3 regions of the Desulfosarcina sp. BuS5 genome follow, and region 3 is predicted to be linked to each of the others. Evidence: riboswitches for the same ligand, from Rfam matches in the RefSeq annotation. Region 3 holds a riboswitch; each other region holds the start of a gene.
The links. A riboswitch is a leader RNA that binds a small molecule or an ion and turns the genes downstream of it on or off. The one in region 3 is predicted to bind cobalamin.
Positions count from the first base shown of each region.

Region 1: linked by a shared signal. The riboswitch ahead of BuS5_RS02465 (LbtU family siderophore porin) and the one ahead of ccsA (cytochrome c biogenesis protein CcsA) in region 3 are both predicted to bind cobalamin.
Region 2: linked by a shared signal. The riboswitch ahead of BuS5_RS13200 (TonB-dependent receptor) and the one ahead of ccsA (cytochrome c biogenesis protein CcsA) in region 3 are both predicted to bind cobalamin.

Region 1 is NZ_CP087952.1:509,736-517,066, reverse strand. It holds gene BuS5_RS02490 (phasin family protein) at 1-62, shown strand, start outside; gene argJ (bifunctional glutamate N-acetyltransferase/amino-acid acetyltransferase ArgJ) at 59-1,246, shown strand; gene BuS5_RS02480 (pseudouridine synthase) at 1,215-1,934, shown strand; gene BuS5_RS20315 (DUF4160 domain-containing protein) at 1,971-2,111, shown strand; gene BuS5_RS02475 (B12-binding domain-containing radical SAM protein) at 2,196-3,083, shown strand; gene BuS5_RS02470 (nucleotide sugar dehydrogenase) at 3,241-4,551, shown strand; cobalamin riboswitch at 4,936-5,220, shown strand; gene BuS5_RS02465 (LbtU family siderophore porin) at 5,459-6,778, shown strand; gene BuS5_RS02460 (NUDIX domain-containing protein) at 6,853-7,331, opposite strand, start outside.
Region 2 is NZ_CP087952.1:2,677,947-2,685,277, forward strand. It holds gene rpoN (RNA polymerase factor sigma-54) at 1-437, shown strand, start outside; gene hpf (ribosome hibernation-promoting factor, HPF/YfiA family) at 440-973, shown strand; gene BuS5_RS13170 (PTS sugar transporter subunit IIA) at 1,110-1,568, shown strand; gene BuS5_RS13175 (PTS sugar transporter subunit IIA) at 1,578-2,048, shown strand; gene gap (type I glyceraldehyde-3-phosphate dehydrogenase) at 2,086-3,090, shown strand; gene tpiA (triose-phosphate isomerase) at 3,155-3,913, shown strand; gene secG (preprotein translocase subunit SecG) at 3,935-4,273, shown strand; tRNA gene BuS5_RS13195 (tRNA-Leu) at 4,293-4,379, shown strand; cobalamin riboswitch at 4,459-4,647, shown strand; gene BuS5_RS13200 (TonB-dependent receptor) at 4,790-6,793, shown strand; gene BuS5_RS13205 (adenosylcobinamide amidohydrolase) at 6,875-7,331, shown strand, end outside.
Region 3 is NZ_CP087952.1:1,676,571-1,683,901, reverse strand. It holds gene BuS5_RS08390 (hypothetical protein) at 1-199, opposite strand, end outside; gene BuS5_RS08385 (ABC transporter substrate-binding protein) at 236-1,030, opposite strand; gene BuS5_RS08380 (cytochrome c biogenesis protein ResB) at 1,061-1,870, opposite strand; gene ccsA (cytochrome c biogenesis protein CcsA) at 1,846-2,559, opposite strand; cobalamin riboswitch at 2,728-2,911, opposite strand; gene BuS5_RS08370 (DUF3141 domain-containing protein) at 3,043-5,214, opposite strand; gene BuS5_RS08365 (cyclic 2,3-diphosphoglycerate synthase) at 5,432-6,763, shown strand; gene arcC (carbamate kinase) at 6,760-7,331, shown strand, end outside.

The DNA.
Region 1 (7,331 bases), 1.2 Mb from region 3:
CTGATATATCGAGGCTCGAGAAGCTGATTAAAGAATCGGAGACAAAAGCAGGGGAAAAATGACTGAAGCAATTATTTGCCCCGGATTCAAGGCAGCCGGTGTGACAGCGAGTATTAAAAAAAACGGGGAAAAGGATCTTGGCCTGATTGTTTCCGAAACCGACGCAAGCGCTGCGGCAGTCTTCACCCGTAACATTATTAAGGCCGCGCCTGTTATTATCGATGAGGAACGGATCAGGAAAGGGAGATGCCGCGCTATAATCGTCAACAGCGGTAATGCCAATTGCTGCACAGGTATAAAAGGGATGGACGATGCTTTAGTAATGACAAGGGTAACCGCCTCGGAGCTGGGAATATCCGAGGAATTTGTACTGGCGGCATCAACAGGTGTTATAGGTGAACAGTTTCCCATTGAAAAGATTACAGCCGCTGTTCCGGGAATGATAGCCACGCTCTCTTCTGACGGTTTTACAAATTTTGCCCAGTCTATTATGACCACCGATACATACCCCAAGATCGTTTCACAAAAAGGGAATCTTGACGGCAAAATTTATACTGTTACAGGAATAGCAAAAGGCTCCGGTATGATATGCCCTGACATGGCGACCATGCTCGCTTTTATCTGTACGGATGCTGAAATTGCACCTGACATCCTTAAAGAGATCCTTGTTACCGCAACAGAACGCTCATTTAACCGGATCACAATAGACGGCGATACCAGCACAAATGATACTGTAATCATTATGGCAAACGGATGTTCCGGAGCGGTTGTTAAAAATGATGCTCAAAAAAGGACCTTTCAGAATATCCTTGACGATACGATGATCAGTCTTGCAAAAATGATTGTAAAGGACGGTGAAGGAGCCACCAAGCTGGTTGAAATAATTGTAAAAGGCGCCGGCTCGCATGAGGATGCCCGTATTGTAGCAGATACTGTTGCCGATTCCAGCCTTGTAAAGACGGCGCTGTTCGGAGAGGATGCCAACTGGGGACGGATAATCGCCGCGGCAGGAAGATCAAAAGTGCCTGTGGAACCGGATCAGATTGATATATTTTTTGATGATGTTCTGATGGTTAAAAACAGCACAGGATGCGGAGGCGCGGCCGAATCCGCTGCAACTGCTGTTTTAAAAAAACCCGAATTCAGCATCACCCTCGACCTTAACATAGGGACAGGGTATACCTCTGTATTTACATGCGATTTTTCTATTGACTATGTCAAAATCAACGCAGATTACAGAAGCTGAGTCAATCATGCGGCTGCAAAAATATATGTCCCAAGCAGGATTCTGCTCAAGAAGGGAAGCTGAAAAATATATCACGGAAGGGCTGGTCAAGATAAACGGCTCTGTTGCGGAAGTGCTGGGCACAAAAGTGGATACCGGGATCGACAGGGTGGAAGTTAACGGCAACCTGTTGAAAATAATTAATAAAACGGTTTATGTTGCGCTTAATAAACCGAAAGGCTACGTTACGAGCTGCAATCAGGATGGCGACAATATAGTCCTTGATCTTGTGGATATTGCAGAAAGAATCGTTCCTGTGGGCAGGCTGGATAAAGATTCCACCGGTCTGTTGGTCCTGACTAATGATGGAACCTTTCACCACAGGCTGCTGCATCCTTCATTTGATCATGAAAAGGAATACGAAGTTACCCTATCAAAGCCCCTTCCGGATAAATGTTTCAGGAGTATGGAAAAAGGGCTGCCAATGATGGGAAGCAGAACAAGACCTGCAAAAATAAAAAGGCTTTCTCCCAAGCGCTTCAGGATTATTATAAAAGAAGGGAAGAACAGACAGATACGCCGCATGGTACGCAAGGTCGGAGGTAATTTAACAAGCTTAAAAAGAATCAGGATTTCAAATATTAAGCTCGGAAATCTCCCACTGGGCAAATGGCGTTATTTGACAGATGCTGAAAAAAATATATTTTAAAGAAAGGCCAATTGTAAATCATATTTGGGAAGTATAATGCCATCAATTTCCATGTTTTATGGAATTATCATTTACATGTATTTTATGGATAACAAGCGACATAACGTTCCACATATTCACGCCAAATACCAAGAGCATGAAGCAGTTGTTTCTATCCCTGATGGCGATGTTTCATGAAGGTAAAAGCATGGGATGGTACCATTGCATGGCCTCATGAACAAGATATCTGCCCTGACACCTTATATATAGATTCAGTGAAAAATGCGTGAACATATGCGTTACGAAGGCCCCATATATCGACCTCCCAGTGAGGCGGATTCGCTTTTAATACAGGCTACGGTAGGATGCCCGCATAACAAATGTACCTTCTGCATGGTATATAAAAACGGGATCAGATTCAAGATACGCGAAGTATCGGAAATAAAAGAAGATCTGCTACAGGCACGTGATATTTATGGCGAATATGTAAAAACCCTGTTTTTCCCGGCAGGAAACACCATAGCCATGAAAACAGATGATCTTTGTGAAATTTGCCGATTTGCAAGGGAGACTTTCCCACATTTGCATAGAATTACAGTATACGGCTCATCTCAATTCATACATAAAAAAGGTCCCGAAGGACTCAAACTTCTTGCTGAAGCAGGTCTTTCCAGAATCCATGTGGGACTCGAATCCGGCGACGATGTAATTCTTAAAAAAATAAAAAAGGGCACCAACAGTAAAGAGCAAATTGAGGCCGGGCAATCGGTTATGTCTGCCGGCATAGATCTCAGTCTCTACGTTATTCTTGGTATAGGAGGCAGGGAGCGGACAGTACCGCATGCAGAAGAGACTGCCAAAGTCTTAAATGAAATATCCCCGGATTTCATAAGACTGCGCACTTTTGTGCCTAAAATTAACACGCCATTGCTGGAAGATGTAAATATGGGCGTATTTCAAATGCTTGGTCCCCATGAGGTGCTGGAAGAGACTGCAATGCTGGTCAAAAATTTATCAGCATCATCCTGCCTGCTCAGTGATCATTACACAAATTATATCAACATAAAAGGAAAATTGCCCGACGAAAAATATAAACTGCTTGAAGAGATTGAAAAAGCAATGAAAATGGATGCGTCTGCATTCAGATCTTTTTTTGTAGGCAATCAGTAATCTATAGACCGTCAGATAATTACCCGATCTTAAAATTTGGCACAAGGCCAGAGGGGTAGGGGTTCAAAATCTTGAACCCCTACTCCGACGACCGATAACGCAGTGAAATTATTTATGTGACGGTCTATATTAAGTTAAAATCCGACGAGGAAAAAGTATGCTAACATTTGAATCACTAAAGGCGCGCAAGGATAAAATTGTTGTTATGGGCCTCGGTTATGTGGGACTTCCGCTGGCAGTACACCTGTCGAAGCATTTTGATGTTTTAGGCTATGATTTTAAGCTTGAAAGGATAGAGGAACTTAGAACTGGTTTTGATCGAACAATGGAGATCTCCAAAAAGGACCTGCAGAATGCCGTCATAAATTTTACAGATGATCCTCAAAAAATATCGGAATGCCGTTTGATTATTGTTGCTGTGCCGACGCCAATAGATGAATACCGGATACCTGATTTAAAACCTTTGCGCGGGGCCTCTGCAACAGCGGGGAAGTATATGCAAAAAGGATCATCGGTAGTCTTTGAATCGACAGTCTATCCCGGGGCGACAGAAGATGTCTGCGTTCCTATTCTTGAGCAGGAATCAGGCTTAAGGTTCGGTACTGATTTCACGGCCGGTTATTCCCCGGAACGGATTAACCCCGGTGATAAAATACATACAATCGACAAGATTCTGAAAATTGTATCAGGCTCTGATAAAGATACTGCCATGTTACTTTCCCGGGTTTACGGAGCTATTGTAACGGCTGGAATCCATTTGGCTTCTTCGATAAAAGTAGCTGAAGCGGCAAAGGTTATAGAGAATACCCAGAGAGATCTGAATATAGCGCTTATGAACGAACTCGCCCTGATTTTTGATAAACTCAAAATAGATACTTCGGAAGTTTTGAAGGCGGCCGGGACAAAATGGAACTTTTTACCCTTTAAACCCGGCCTTGTTGGCGGTCATTGCATTGGAGTGGATCCATATTATCTAACCTTTAAGGCCGAAGCCATCGGCTATCACCCAGAGATAATACTGGCAGGCCGCAGAATAAATGACGGCATGGGGAAATATATTGCCGAACGCGCAGTCAAAATGCTTATAAAAGCCGGGAAACAGGTCAACAGTGCAAAGATAGCGGTTCTTGGTATAACATTTAAGGAGGATGTGCCTGATTTAAGAAATACAAAAATAGTCGATATAATAAATGAACTTGTTGATTACGGCATAGAGGTGCTTGTTCATGATCCCTTGGCAGACCCGGATGAGGCGGCTTCATTTTATGGGATCGATCTGCAACCGATGGAGGCGCTTTCAGGTGTAGATGCAGTAATAGTCGCAGTTATTCATAAAAAATACATAGAACTTGGCATTTCCGGGATTGCGGAGTTATGTACAAATTCAAAACCGATTCTGCTTGATATTAAAGGCGCCTTCAGCCGTGATGAAGCGGAAAAACAGAATATCAAGTATTGGAGATTATGAAATTCTGAATTAAAAAAGTATAAAATTAATACAGACACGAGAAACAATAATGAATTGACATCCTCGACATAATTAAATATATAATAATTAACTAGTGGGCAGAAGCTTGCTGCAAGATATAAATATTTTCAATAATTAATTCAAACCACGAAGGTTTATGTATCATAAAGATACAATTTCTTCGTGGTTTTTTTTTGCTTGACAGGGAATGGCGGAATCCGCGGATATGAAGATATTTTACTCCAGCAATTCTAATTATGGCATATTTTTATCTATATATAGATTATGAAGCATGGCGTTGCTACAATATGATGTGCCACAACCTTCCAAAATTAGAATTGCTGATTTTACTCTTGCATCATATATAATCTTTATGCTAGTATTATAAAATAATAATGATCAGGTGCTGTTCAAGCCTAACAGGGAACCTCGTTAAAATCGAGGACGGGCCCGCCGCTGTAATCGGGGACGAAGACCGCGAAAAACCACTGTTGTAGTTTAATGGGAAGGTGCGGTTGTTAGATATAGATTTCCACATAAATAATTTCACTGCGTTATCGGTCGTCGGAGTATTATAATACGCCTTCCTCCCTCTGGCCTTGTGAAATGAATTATCTGAAGATCTATAGATCCGAGAGTCAGAAGACCTGCCTGATCATAGATGATATATTTCGTGAAGCAATTAATAATATCAAATCAAAATTCTGAGGATAAAAAAGGGAAATCCCCGGGTCGTTATGCGATTCGGGGATTTTTTTTCTTGACTTATGTTTTGGTTAATTGATATTTATCGGTCTACCAAACAATATATAAAAATATGAAGGGAGGTGAGTTTATAGTTTTTAGTTAGGCTTACCTAAAAAAATTTTGTTAGTCTATTACAATATCTTTAACGAAAGGATGTTCAATGAAAAAGAAAAACTGGTTTATAATGGGAGCTGCTTTAATTTGCTCTATTTTTTTCATCAATTTTAATGTCTTTGCCATGAGTTCTGAAACAGAGATGCTGTTAAAGCTCCTAGAAAAAAAAGGGATTGTAACGACTGAAGAAGCTGCTGACTTAAAGCAGGCTGTTGAGGCAAGTGTAGAACAGGAGCGAGTGACGCCCGGCAAAGAGCATGTCGGCAAAATGAACGTGGCCGACCGTCTTTCAAATCTCGAGAAACAAGTCTCAAAAACAGCAGTTGTGAATGATTTCCTTGAAAGAGTCGATATCCACGGGCTTATAGAAGTCGAAGGTTATACGGCAAGCAGGGGCAGCGGCCTCTACGGTAACCGCGATTCCAGCGATATCACCCTTGCCACCGTGGAACTGGAGATTGACGCCCGGATAAATGAATGGGTCAACGGTCATTTACTGTTTCTGTATGAGGATGATGATACAGAAGACTTTACAGTGGATGAAGCGATAATAACCATTGGTAATACCGAAAAATTCCCGCTTTATCTGTCAGCAGGTAAAATGTATGTGCCCTTCGGTAATTTTGAATCAAACATGATTCAGGATCCACTGACACTGGAACTTGGTGAAACCAGGGAAAGCGCGGCGCAGATCGGCTTTGAATTCGAAGGTTTTTACGGGTCGGTATATACCTTTAATGGTGATGTAAGCGAAGGCTCCAACAATAGCAATAAGGTCGACAACTACGGCGCCAATATCGGATTTGCATTTGAGCAGGATCAGTTTAGCTTTGATATAGGCTGTGATTATATCAACGATATCACCGACTCTGATGTTTTGACAGATGTTTTGGATGATGTATCAGATAATTTGGTAGGAGGGGGGCGTGATGAAATCGATGATTATGTTTCCGGCCTTGCAGCGCACCTTGTAATGAATGTGGGTCCGTTCCAGTTTATAGGTGAATATGTTGGAGCTATTGACGATTATAATGCTGGTGAAATGAACACAAGAGGGAAAAAAGCAAACCCTGAATCATGGAATTTTGAAGCAGCTTTTACGCAGGAAATTTTAGGCAGGGAAACGACCTTCGCTTTAGCCTATCAGGGAACAAACGATTGCGTGTTTGTTGATTATACTCCAGGGTCGTTCGACGATTATCTTGCTTTGCCCGAAGACCGTTATATGGGCGTAATCGGAATTAGTATCCTGGAAAACACCATGCTTAAGCTTGAATATATGCACGATGAAGATTACAGCGAAAGCGACGGCGGCACAAATGCACAGAATGATACCGTATCAGCCCAGGTTGCCGTTGAATTCTAATCTGATGCAGCGCTGATAGGGGTAGTTAATTATTTTCAAAAGGCTGAAGGGGGCAATCTCTTTCAGCCTTTATTCTATTGTAACGCTGTAGAGACAAGGCATGCCTTGTCTCTACTTGACATCAAAAGACCCGTAATAGTCTTGCCGTCCGTTATCTCACCATTATAAATCATATCAATCGCATCTGAAAACTTGACTTCATAGACTTCCAGGACTTCATTATCGTCCAGGTTCTGCTCTGCCTGTTTCAGATCATAGGCCGCAAAAATGAGAATTCTTTCGTCTGAATATCCCGGCACAGGCGTTATTGCGCCGATTTGTTCCATTTTGCCTGCTGCATACCCGGTCTCCTCGGTCAATTCTCTATAAGCGCACTCAATCGGATCTTCATCCTGCTCCAGCGTGCCGGCCGGGATTTCCCAAATATATTCACCTATTGCATGCCTGTATTGCTTCAGCAATATAAGAGTATCTTTATCCAAAAACGGAATTATAGCGGCCGCTCCAGGGTGCCGTATGATATCCATTTTGGTGGATTTTCCATTTTCAAGGG
Region 2 (7,331 bases), 1.0 Mb from region 3:
AGCGGCAAAAAACAATTTTCAAGGTTATGGAAAGTATATTAGGTTTTCAGCGGGAGTTTTTTGAAAAAGGCTCTGCCTATCTTAAGCCGATGGTGCTGAGAGATGTCGCACAGGATATAGGAATGCACGAATCTACAATCAGCAGAGTGACAACTAATAAGTATGTTTATACGGATCAGGGTATATTTGAATTAAAATATTTTTTTAATAGTTCTATTAATAAGGTCAGAGGAGGATCGGTAGCATCCACTAGTGTTCGGGAAAAAATTAAGGAAATAATTAAAACCGAATACCCTGAAAAACCGTATAGTGATGATAAAATCGCTGTACTTTTAGAAAAACATAATATTAGTATCGCACGAAGAACCGTAGCAAAATATCGTGAGGCTTTGAAAATCCTGCCATCCAATAAGCGCAAGCAATTTAGGAGGTTGTAAAAATGCAGACAAATGTAATGTTTAAAAATCTTGACCATTCAGAAGATCTAAAATCTTATGTTCAAGGCAAACTCGACAAATTCGATAAACTTCTTGATAACCCCGCGATGGCTACCGTGGTTCTTTCTATGCGAAAATTTCGAAGAATAGCGGAAATCAATATTTCCGGTGACAGATTAAACATTAAGGGCAAAGAAGAAACCGAAGACATCTATTCTGCCATTGACAATGTCCTTGATAAGCTGCAAAAACAAATAAAAAAAAATAAACAAAAAACAAGGGCCCATAGAGGAGTGCGTAATGATAAAGTTCAAACAATTCCTGTAGAAGAGACCGCTCCTGGTACTTTTGAGCCTAAAGAGCAAGTAAGCGTAAGTAATATTGAGTATAAACCCATGGGCGTGGAAGAAGCTATTATGCAGATGGATATAGTGACCAACGACTTTCTTGTTTTTACTAATGCAAAAACTGATAGAGTTAATGTTCTTTACCGACGTAAAGATGGCGGCTATGGACTGATTCAGCCTAACCGGTAAACACTCTTATACAGCCTTCGGCATAATGTTCCTTGTAACCGTTCACGGTTGAAAAAACAGATTGCATCGCAATAAAATAAAAAGAGGACTGTGAACTGTTATTTTTTATGATTTCGGATTCACTTTGCTAAATAATATGAAAATTCTTGATGTATTAAAAAAAAAGGCTATTTTAGCCGACTTAAAAGCCAAAGATAAAAAAGGGGTTCTGGAAGAACTAGTAACCCCTGTAGCCCGTATAGCCAATCTTAACAGGGACGATCTTATAAGAGTCCTCCTGGAAAGGGAAAGGCTTGGAAGCACCGGTATCGGGGGAGGAATAGGTATACCACATGGTAAAATGAAAGGCCTTGACAATCTGGTGGTCGGTTTTGGTTTAAGTAAAAAAGGTATTGACTTTGAATCTATTGACGGCAGACTTTCCTATATATTTTTTCTCCTGATAACACCTGAAGATTCAACCGGATTACATTTGAAAGCGCTGGCAAGAATTTCCAGGATTCTCAAAAATGATCTTTTTAAAGAAAACCTTTTAAAGGCATCGAATAGAGATGAAATATATAAGATAATTAAAGAGGAGGATGAAGAATTTTAAGGGGGCTTGGTGGAGACGCAAAATTTTGCGTCTCTACCAAGCTATACCCCTTGTCACAAGCATATTATGATAGGAATAGTAGTTGTAACCCATGGTAATTTTGGTGAAACATTGATTGATGCCGCTGAATCGATTATCGCTTCCAAGGTAGATGGCCTTATCTCGATTTCCATAAATTTAACTGACGACGCGGATAATCTAAGAAAAAAAATTGAGGATGGCATAAAAAAAGTCGATCAGCATGAAGGCGTACTGATATTAACGGATATGTTCGGTGGGACTCCGTCTAATTTAAGTTATTCCTTTCTTGATGAAGGGTGCGTGGAAGTCTTATCCGGTGTTAACCTGCCTATACTGATAAAGGCAGCAGATTCCCGTAACAGGTTAAAGCTTGGGGAGCTTGCGGTAACCTTGGAGGCATTCGGCAAGAGAAGTATATCCCTCGCAAGCGGAATTTTAAAAGCAAGGAACAAAAATTAAAAGAATTAAACTTATAAAACTGGTCTAAGGAGGTATGATGAGCGTAAAAATTGGCATTAACGGTTTTGGAAGAATTGGTCGTGTAATTTTCAGGGCGGCGCTTAAAAATCCTGAAATTGAGGTAGTGGCCATTAATGACCTTACCGATTCTGCTACTATGGCATATCTTCTGGCTTATGATTCCGTACACGGCAAACTCGACATGGAAATCATTGCCAAAGATGATTCAATAGAAGTTGACGGCAGATCAATAGCTGTTATATCTGAAAGAGATCCCGCAAACCTGCCCTGGAATGACCATGGCGTTGACATTGCTGCCGAATGTACGGGGCTCTTCAGGGACCGTGCCAATGCATCAAAACACCTTACCGCCGGCGCACGTAAAGTTATAATATCAGCGCCTGCACCCGATCCGGATATCACTATAGTCATGGGTGTGAATTCGAACCAATATAATCCCGGAGAGCACAATATTATTTCCAACGCATCATGCACTACTAATTGCCTTGCACCGGTTGCAAAGGTCTTGCTTGAACAATTCGGCTTAAAATGCGGCCTTATGACAACCATTCATTCATACACCGGGGATCAACGCCTTCTTGATTTTCCGCACAAGGATCTTCGCAGAGCCCGTGCAGCCGCTCTTTCAATGATTCCAACCACCACAGGCGCCGCCAAAGCGGTTGCACTGGTTCTTCCCGAATTGAGCGGCAAACTCAACGGACTTGCCATTCGAGTACCTACTCCAAATGTATCTATCGTAGACCTCGTGGCAAGTATCGAAAAAACAGGGGTCACCGTAACAGATGTTAATGATGCATTAAAAGAAGCTTCGGAAGGAGCCCTTTCCGGTATACTCGGTTATAGTGAGGCCCCCCTTGTATCAACAGATTTTAACGGAAATTCATTATCTTCAATTGTTGATGCGCCGACTACTTATGTTGTAGATGATATGGTTAAAGTTCTTTCCTGGTATGATAATGAAACAGGATACTCAACAAGGATGGTTGATCTGGCAGCTATGATAGGTGCACAGCTTTAAATTTTTGTAACTGTTCATGGTGAACTGTTGACTGTTTACAATTTTTTTTAATGGAGAGCATATAATGAACATACGCAGGCCTCTTATCGCCGGAAACTGGAAGATGTTTAAAACTTGTTCCGAGGCGGTAGAAACGGCGAAGCACCTTGTTACACGTGTGGATGATGTTACTGATGTTGATGTTATGATTGCACCTGCTTTTATAGCACTGGCACAGGTTGCGGATATTGTCAAAGGAAGCAAGGTCTCTCTTGGCGCGCAAAATCTTTTCTGGGAAAAAGAAGGAGCCTTTACAGGTGAAATTTCTCCGCATATGATTGTATCTACAGGATGCAAATATGTTATTATCGGCCATTCCGAGCGCAGGCAATTTTTTGAAGAAACAGATGAATCTGTAAATAAAAAAATTAATGCTGCTGTAAAAAACGGAATAGAACCGATTCTTTGTGTTGGCGAATCTGAAAAAGAACGGGAATCAAATGAAACGTTTTCCGTACTTGACAAACAGATAACAAAAGGGTTACAAGGATTGTTTACAGATAATCTTAAACATTTGACTATAGCATATGAACCGGTTTGGGCAATCGGAACAGGAAAGACCGCAACCGATGAGCAGGCCCAGGAGGTTCACTTGTTTTTACGTTCCTTGATAGAAAAAAAATTAGGAAATAAATTTGCTGAATCTATAAAGATATTATATGGCGGAAGCGTCAAACCGGACAATATTACTTCACTGATGTCTATGCCTGACATAGACGGCGCTCTTGTTGGAGGCGCAAGTCTTGACGCTGAAACCTTTAGTAAAATAGTTCACTTTTTATAGTATTCCGGGAAAGAGTATAGAATGGGAATTCTACTAACCATTGTTCATGTTATTGTATGCATCGCGCTAATACTGATTGTACTTTTGCAGACAGGTAAAGGCGCAGACATGGGAGCAGCTTTCGGAGGTGGTTCCAGCCAGACACTTTTCGGTAGTTCAGGAGCATCAACCTTTTTGGGCAAAGCAACAACAATTGTGGCGGTTGTTTTTATGATTACCTCGGTTGGGCTTGCATATATGGTTAGTAACAAAACCGAAAAATCTATAATACTCGACACAACAACGCCCATAGAGGAGAAAGCACAGACTCCCGTTCCCGAGAGTAAGACTCCTGCGGCTGAACCTGTCAAAACAGAGTGATATCATAATACTATATTGTGCCGAAGTGGTGGAATTTGGTAGACACGCTATCTTGAGGGGGTAGTGGGCTACGCCCGTGCCGGTTCAAGTCCGGCCTTCGGCACCACCTATGCAGTTCTTCTGCGCTTTCTGCCACCTTCCTTTCTTCCCTGCTTTTTTGTTGACTTTTTCCCATACATTATATTATTTTATTTATAAATTCAGGTGCTCATAATGAGCTTAAGAGGGAACTCCGTTAAATTCGGAGACGAGCCCGTCGCTGTAATCGGGGACGAACACCGCTGTTTAATGCCACTGTCCGATCATTGGATGGGAAGGCGCGGTCAGTAGGTTGATCCGAGAGTCAGAAGACCTGCCTGAATAAGTAAGTATTGCATGCCTTCGTGGAAAAAAGGCAAAGCAAATAAGATCTATCAGGATAAAAAGGGAAATCCCCAGATCGTAAACCAACGGTCTGGGGATTTTTTTTTGCCCGGCCGGAAATACAAATTTTTCAGAAGAAGGAGAAAGGAAAAAATGAAAAAAAAGTATTTTATATTTTTAATTTGTATGGTTATGCTGCTCCCTGGTTTAACCCAGGCAAAAGATGAAGAGCCGGTATCAACTTTAGACGAAATGGTGGTTACAGCCAGCCGGGTTCCGGAAAAGAAAAAGGATCTTACCACAAATGTAACTATTATTGATGAAAATGATATTAAACTTTCCGCAGCAAAAGATTTAGGCGATCTGTTGTCCGAAAAAGCCGGGGTATATATTAGAAAATATCCAGGTAATATGACTAGTATTGGTTTACGTGGTTTCAGAACTGAAACTCACGGTAACGACCTGAAAGGTAATGTGTTAATATTGCTAAACGGCCGCAGGGCAGGCACTGGCAATGCTGCCAAAATTATGACAAAAAATATCGAAAGAGTCGAAATAATACGTGGTCCGGCCGCCGTTCAATACGGTTCGGCAGCCATGGGCGGCCTTGTAAATGTTATTACTAAGCAGGGTAAGGATAAACCCACTTTTTTTGCTGAAGGATTGTTGGGAAGTTATGGATATGAAGAGGGAAGCGCCGGTTTTTCAGGAAAAATAGAAAATTTTGATTTTTCAGGCAGCTTCACCAGAACAACCAAAGATGATTATGATATTAGCGATGGAGATAAATATGATAATACCGGTTATGATGAAAAAACAAATTGCAGTTTAAATCTCGGATATGAGTTTTTGCCCGGCAACCGTATTGGAATGATATACACTTCATTTGATGCGGATAAAACAGGTTCTCCATATTATTTTATAAATCCTGACCCTGATAATTATGCAGATAATGTGAATAAATCTATTGATTTTATTTATGATGGCACAACTGCAGATGAACTTTTTTCATGGAAAGCCAGATATTTTAATGGAGAAGACGATTATAAATATACATATGTAGATCCTCTTTATCCATCTATTTCCAACAATAATTATGACCAGGAAGGTGCTCAAGGGCAAGTTACTTTAGATTTAGAAAATTTTTCTACAACAATAGGTGTTGATTGGCTAAATTATGACTATAAAAATAGTGACACCAATAGTTTTAATGTAGCTCTTAAGTCTAATTACGAAAATACTGCCGGTTTTATGCTGGCCAAACTTAAGTTGTTTGATAAAAAATTAATTATTTCAGGTGGGCTAAGATATGATGAATATGATCTTGAGTTTAAACAAACTGATAAAAACGATGATAATGATGATAATTGGACACCAAGCATTGGATTAGCATATCTGGTTAATGATTGTTTAAAAATCAGAGCAAATTATGCTGAAGCCTTTGTTATGCCTGCTGCCAATGAAATGGCAGGAAAGTATACTTACTGGTATGGTAGTTATATCGGCAACCCGGATCTTGATCCTGAAAAAAGCAAAACCTATGAAGCTGGTTTTGACTTTTCTTATAGCAGTTTTAATTTATCTATAACTTATTTCTATACTGATTTCAAAGATAAAATTGAGGAAGCTTATATTCCTGGAGATCCTGATTTTACCAAATCATTTTATAATATAAATGATGCCACTATTTCGGGATTTGAAGGCGAATTTTCTTTTAACTTAGGAACATTCTTTGATTTAAATTTAGAATTAAAACCATATTGTAATATTACTTACCTTGATGAATATGAATCTGACGACGCTCCTGCCGGAGAAACTCATAAAGAGCTTAAATATACATCTGATATTACAGCCTCATATGGTATACTTTTTAACGATTTAAACGGATTATCAGCTAATTTAAATTTTTCATATACAGGCAAGCAGAATATTGATGATCGTGTGTATGGATCATGGCCATCATACCCGATAATTGAAAAGGGTGGATTTACTGTTGCCAATATTACAATAAGTAAAAAAATCTATGATTTTTCCCAGTACGGCAAACTTACCTTAAAAGGAGAGATAGAAAATCTCTTCGACAAAGACTACGCTTATGTCCAGGGGTATCCGATGCCCGGCAGAAGCTTTTATATCGGTTTAAGATACGATTATTAATATTGTTATAAGGAGGGAGGTGCCGATTTTATCACACCTCCCTCTTTTTGATTATCGAAAAAAATCCCGCAAGGACATCAAATGAAATACAGAAAAATTTTCTTAACTCTCATTATAATACTCTTTTTTTATGCGAGCGCGGCATTCCCCTACCCTTTCTCCTTTACTGATCATGCCGGTAATAAAACCACAATTACAGCCAGACCTTCCAATGTTGTTTCACTTGTGCCGTCGGTGAGTGAAATAATCTGTAAAATAGGCGCGGCTGATGTCCTTAAAGGTGTTACATGGCACAGTACGCTGCCCCCGGAAATCGCAAAAAAAGATGTCATCGGGGGCTTTTTTTCACCAAGCCTGGCTAAAATAGAAAATATTCAACCGGATATTATTTTCGCAGCCCGGATCCAGAAAAATGTAATAAAGCGTTTCAGTAATGGGAAACAGATTCTTATAGACCTGGAAACAGATTCCATTAATGACAGCTATGACAATATCATGCTTCTGGGCAGGATATTCGATAAGGAACATGAAGCCGCCG
Region 3 (7,331 bases):
GATGGAGCATGGCCGCCACTTCCATTATAATTTCATCCAGCCGGTCGGCTGACTGGGAATAATTTTTCAATGGAGAAAATACTTTCCCGGAGTTTAAAGGCCTGATCTTGCCGACAAGGGGATTTATCCGTGCAATGGCAGCCTTGGAGGTTGCGCCTGCTTCCGGAGAACGGTAGGTGATAAGGCAATCCGCATCCATTCCGCTGGAAATAAACTTTTCCAGTGTAATCTCAATTCAGGCCGCCCCTGAAACATCATCAAAAATATATTCACCGCCGGCATGCCGAATAATTTCCGCCACCCATGAATTTCCAGGTTCAATCAAAACCCTTTTTTCATAAATATCGCCCCAGATAACTTTGGGGCGCCGGCTGACCGAAGCCGTTATTTGACTTATCTGATCCACTGTTTTATTAACCCGTGCAATGAATGCATCCGCTTCTTTTTCCCGGCCAAACAGATAGGCCAAAAACCTTGTAAAGCCTAAACGGGTCTCAAGATTCATGGCAGTGCCGGATGTGGTTATAATAGCTGGAATTTCCAGTTCATTAAGCATCGGAATTGCAGCTCTGTCCCAGGTCAGGACAAGCTCCGGTGATATTTCCTTGATTTTTTCATAATCAACCGCGCCGGCTTCCCCCACATAAGTGATTCTACCGGCTTCGAACCCTTCTCTGACTTCAGGCATTACCCAGTCCTTATATTCCCTGGTAACCCCGACAAGTGTATCATCCAGAACACCCAGGACCTTCAGCATGGCAATATTATAGGTGGAATAAGCTATTACCCGTCTTACCGGCACCTGGATAATCCGGTTTTTATTATAACCCGCAGGAGCTTTTTTACCTCTTCTGACCAGCACAAATATGCTCCCGTCTCCGTCTCTTATTTCATGGATACCTTCACCTGTTTCTTTTACTGAAAATTCACCAAAAGATTGAAACGAAGGGCTGCATCCTGAAAAAAGGATAATCGTCACCAAGGCCAAAAAGGCTGCCGCAATATTTTTATAAATTAGTAGTATTTTCATTATTATTTTCCATTCAAGTTTTATATAGACTTAAGGTCTATATAAACGGTAAAGATACATCAGCATACCAACCGCAAACATAATCATCCCGCAAAAGTAAAGATGGATGCCTGGATCGCTATGAATAATAAGGTTTACATATTCCTGTTTTTGCATACCTGTACGTGATTTAGGGGCAAAATCATCTAAATGGATACTGTAACCTTTAAACCGTGCCGGCCTGTTAACAGAAACAGTTTTTTTAATGGTAATTCCATTTTTATCCGTCAGTAATATTTCAGCTTCAGGATTGATTGCGCGATCCTGAAAAAAATCGAGCCGCTGCCCTTTATAATATTCTATATTTAATTTATTCAGTTTTATTTTATATCCCGTACCGGGAATAGGTATGCTTTTTTCGGGCAACAGGATATTGGCGGGCAGATTAACGGCAAAGATATAGCTCACAAGATAACCTGCCAGGATAACGACAAAAGAATAATGAATAATGTGGGGCGCAAAATTCAATATAAACTTGATTTGGCTTCGATAACAGGATCTGTTTCCAAAAAGGGTTATAACTTTATCGGTAGTACACACAAAAGTATTGACTGCCAGTAAAAACAGCAAAAATAGAAGCAAAAAAAACCAGGCTGTATATTGCAAATAATTTATTCCGTAAGTATCGAGCCATGCTATCAGCCCTACATCGTTGAGCGGAATAAAGATGCTGATATTAGATTCCAGACAGATAAAACCGGCCGACAAATCAACAACGAGGAGTATAAGCAAGGCGATTGTCAGATTAATGCCACCAGCCAGCTTCCATACTGCTTTTAAAAAATTAACCATCTTAGCCATTTTAAATCGGGCATCCTGAATATCCCCATTTCAGGGTAACAATTAAGAATAAAAACTAAAATTCCGCCGGCAGCAGCAAAGATAAGCCTCTTGTTCAGATTCCAGACCCGGCGCAGGTAGAGATGCAGAAAGCAGGTATAATAAAACCAGGTGGCCATAGTAGTAGTAATTGCGGGATCTTCCCAAACCACGGGGCTGCCCCATCCCAGATATGACCAGATTCCGCCCGCAAACATGGAAATTGTCCAGAATACAAAGCCCCAAACTACAAACTCTACCGTTCCGGCATCGCGTCCCGGGCCATTCTCCTTTGCCTGCTTGTTGGCAGAGATCAGCGCCTGCAATGCTTTCAGGGCAGCGATAAAAAAAAAACTCCGGCCGATAACTCCGCTGACAAAAAAAATATACGAAAAAATGGTCTTGGACATGATAAAAGGAAGGTAGTAGTCCTTGGGGAAAAAGAGCGCCGCAAGTGACATCAGACAGATCAGAACAGGCAGCATGGCTGACCACTGCTCATTCTTGAGCTTTGTCAAAAACAATATCACACCCAGACAGAGCGGAAGCAGATACATGCCGGTATTTAGGGGAAGCATGGGCCAGGCATGGTAATACTTGCCAAGGCAGGCTGATAAATTCGCTGCAAGTCCAACCCCTAAAAGAAATAGAGCAGATTTTTTTTGCTGCATTATTGCCGGAAAAGAACTTGCGGCATAAAAAAATACTGCGATTTGAAAAATGTTTTGTGAAATAAACAATGTTAATAATGCAAAAAAAAACCCGAACCGATATAATATCGATCCGGGGATTCCCTTTTTTATCCTTATAGATCCTGCCAGGCACTTCTGTCCACGAAGTTTGGCGTATATTACCAGGCAGGTCTTCTGACTTACGGATCATCCTACTAACCGCGCCTTCCCATCAAATTGCGACAGTGGCATTAATACGGTGTTCGTCCCCGATTACAGCGACGGGCTCGTCTCCGACTTTAACGGAGTTCCCTTTTAATCTTTAAAAAAGCACCTGAATTATAAAAAATTATATACCGAAATTAAAATAAAATGTCAAGAAAACAATTTATACCACCCCAATTCATGGCTGCAATTTCCTGCCGGATGAGATATATATACCCCTTGCCTTGTTCTTGAAATTACTTATGTGAACATCTATAGCTATTTTTCATCTTGTTCAGGCCTTACAGGAATAAATAATGCTTTTATCTCCGCCAGGCGCATATCCGCCTCTTTACCCAAAGGGCCGGGGGCAGTGGCGACTTTACGGATAATTTCAAAAAATTTCTGCCCCGCTTCTTCTCTTCCCACAAGCAGTTGCGGGATGGCTTCAACAGCACGACGTGCATCCAGCAGGATCATAAAAAACTGTTCACGGCAGGTTTTTTTGAATTCGGACAGATGGTTATCATGATGCTCGGCGCGGATGCGGCGGATCATTTCAAAACCGCGTTCGTCGCATGCGCCCTCCGGTATACGCACATAAATAAATCCGCGAATCAAAGCCTCTCGCGGACCTCCCTTGTCCATACCGGCCAAAATCTCTTTTTTGCGCTGCTCAATAAACGCCAGATGAACCGGATCGTGTCCTGGATGTTTGCGGGGCGGAGCGTCCGATGCGCGCAACCCCATGAGGGCTTGCAGCCAGTCTTGGCTGTAGATGCCAAAAAACATCTGTTCAGTCATCATATCACGCCAGTCCCGAAAAATGTTGAGACTTGTCGCCAAAAGATCGGAATATAGCGTCTGCCACTGAAGAAAGTGGTTATCCGGTTTAACCGGCTGACGATGCTCACTCACCCACTTTGCAGCCCATTCCAGCGGTTTCATCATAGGATTATGATCTGATAGTAGTTCATATCCCAGACGCAGCGGATGCAGACGACGCATCAGTTTGGCATTTTCTTCAGTGGTCATTGCACGCACCATCGGCTGTACCATTATTCGGTACAGACCATAATTGACATCCGAGAGCCGCTTAACTGTGGCGAAACAACGATTATCTTCCAAAGTGTTGCAACCCAAAGAGTGAATATCGTCCAACGTTCGTTTTTCAAAGCGTGAGATGTAGTTGCCTGTCACCAGATCCGGATTGACGGTGTCATAGTTTATTTTTTCGATCACCGCCTCGTACAGACCGGGTGGCAAACAGTCGATGAGATCAATATTGGAGGCAAACTCAAAATATTCCTTGCGAGCTACGTTGCTGGATACGAAGATGCCCAGATGGCCGGTATGTTCATGCACGCAGTAGACGATGGTCTGATTGGAGGCGTAAATATCATCAACACTCTGATACAGGTCTAAAATCCATCCGAGAGCTTGTTGGGGCGGGGTTATATCGTCGCCTTTAGAGCAAAAACAAACGATTGGCGAACTAATTTTGCGCAGATCGACGCTTATGTTATCGGAAGTGACGATCTCAGAACCGCTGAGTTTGTTGCCCAGAAAAAGATTGTCAACTATATACTGGATCTCCGCAGCGCTCAAAAAGACGTGGTCGCCCCACCAGCACTCAAATTCCAGGTAGCGCTTTGCTTCGGTGTCGATCCGGGAATAAAGATTATATTGTTTTTTCCAGAGCGTGTTGGCCGGATTCAGCCCCTCAAAATTTTGCACTAGCCAGGCGCCGTCGAAATTGCCATGTCCCAGATCACTTAATAATGCAGCCATCCAGCTTCCGCCCATCATGCCGCCGGTGTACCGCATGGGATTTTGACCGTGCACGCCTTCCCAATAAGAAAGCGGAGCCCCGGCCACAATTATCGGGCCGCAAAGCTCCGGCCGCGTCGCCGCCAGCAGCATAACCGCCCAGCCCGCCTGACAGTTGCCTATAACAACCGGTTTGCCATCCGCTTTAGGGTGCAGTTCGTTCACATGCGCTAAAAAATGGGCCTCGCCGCGTATAACCGCTTCAATGGTCTGATTCGGTTCAGGCATCGGTGTAAACCCTATAAAATAACAGGGATACCCTTCCGATAAAGCCACACCTATTTCGCTATCCGCCTTAAAGCCGGCAATACCGGGACCGTGGCCGGCGCGCGGATCAATCACCACAAACGGACGCTTACGATTGTCGATAGCGACGCCCTTGGGAGGAAGTATTTTAAGCAAACCGTAGTTAACCGGTTCAGGTAGTGATCGTCCGTTAATAAGCAGTTCATAGTCAAATTTCAGCACATCCGGAATATTTTTCGCCATGTGCTCCAAATACTGGTTCCCACGCCGGCGCATTATATCCCAGTACAAAACCGACCGTTGACCTGCGTCAATCATATATTCGGTCATAGAATTGAAAATTGAAAATAAGTTATCACCTATATTTGCTCCCATTATTTTGACCTCCTGTTAATCAGGAATTTATAAATTCAAAAACATTGTTTCTTTAATCTTATGAATATAATTTCAATGCGCTATGGATAATGTAGAAATCTATATTGATTCCCAAAAAAAATCAAATCCGGGTATATTGAAAGTGTAGTTTCATTATGATAACATTAAAGATAACAGAAAATTCAGTTTTGTAAAGGATATCCGGAAAGGGATAAATATGATAGAAAAAGCGATCATCATGGGAGCGGCCGGCAGAGATTTCCACAATTTTAATGTATATTTCAGGGATAATCCCCGCTACAGGGTCATATGTTTCACAGCAGCCCAGATTCCGGATATTGAAGGAAGACTTTATCCTCCGGAACTGGCAGGCGACTTATATCCCAAAGGGATTCCGATATATCCTGAAGAAAAGCTGGCCGGGCTGATACGGAAACATAAAGTAGATCTGGTTGTATTTTCCTATTCCGATGTTACGCATGAGGATGTAATGCACAAGGCTTCTATTGTTATGGCTGAAGGCGCTGATTTCACCATGATCGGGGCCGCCTACACCATGCTTAAATCAAACAGACCGGTTGTGTCGGTTTGCGCTGTGAGAACCGGATGCGGTAAATCACAGACCTCGCGCAAAGTCTGCGAAATACTGCAAAGAAAGGGCAAAAATGTTGTAACCGTCAGGCATCCCATGCCGTATGGAGATTTAAGGCTCCAGGAAGTTCAGCGATTTTCCGAATACAGCGATTTTGAAAAACATAGATGCACAATTGAAGAAAGAGAAGAGTATGAACCCCTGGTGGAACAGGGAATTGTGGTTTATTCAGGTATAGATTACGAAAAAATTCTCAAAGCTGCGGAAAAAGAGGCTGATATAATTGTATGGGACGGAGGGAACAATGATACCCCCTTTTACGCACCCGCTGTGCATATTGTACTCTTTGACCCTCACCGGGCCGGCCACGAACTTCTATATTACCCTGGTGAGACCAACATGATCATGGCCGATATAGCAATAATAAACAAAGTGGACACCGCCCCCGAGGAAGGGGTGCGGCAGGTTATGAAAAACATCAAGATTCATGCGCCGGAAGCTGAAATAGTCCTGGCTGAATCACCAGTACTGGTTAAGCGGCCCGAAATGATCCGTGATAAAAAGGTTCTGGTAGTGGAAGACGGTCCAACCCTGACCCATGGTGAAATGAAATTCGGAGCAGGCTATATTGCCGCCAAAATGCATAAAGCTTCAAAAATTGTTGATCCCAGGCCTTATGCCGTCGGCACTATTAAAGATACTTTCAAAAAATATCCGCATATTGATTCCGTCCTGCCGGCCATGGGATACAATCCGGAACAGATTCACGACCTGGAACGTACCATTGACAAGGCTGAGTGCGATCTTGTTATTTTTGCCACACCGATCCACCTGCGCCGGATCCTGGATATAAAAAAGCCTGCTCTGCGTGTCCGTTATGAATACAGGGATCATGGTTTTCCAACCCTGGAAGAGGCGCTTATCGGTCAACTGAATATCATGATGAGATTGCCATGAATATTAAAAACAAACAAAAAATTCTGCTGATTGCACTTGGCGGCAACGCCTTGATAGGCAAAGGTCAGGAAGGCAGCATAGAACAGCAGTTTGATAATTTAAAGATACCTGTGCGCCAGATTGCCGGGCTTTCAAAAAAGTTCAGGATCATAATAACCCACGGGAACGGTCCCCAGGTCGGCAATCTGTTGTTACAGCAGGAATCTTGTGCAGAAGTCCGGCCTTTGCCTTTGGAAATCCTGGTTGCACAAACCCAGGGCCAGCTCGGTTATATGATAGAATCGACCCTCGACAGTCAGCTTATGAAACTGGGTATTCATGCTCAGCCCCTGGTCAGTCTGATCAGTTATGTGGTGGTTGACGAGAAAGATCCTGCTTTTCAGAATCCATCCAAGCCGATCGGCCCGGTATACTCCAGGGAGGAGGCGGCCTCAACCCCTTATACTACTCGCAAAACAGCAAAAGGGTACCGCCGGGTTGTTGTCTCACCCAGGCCGGTAAGCATAGTAGAAAAAAATGAAATAAAAAAACTTATTCAAATGGGTTTCATCGTTATCTGCTGCGGGGG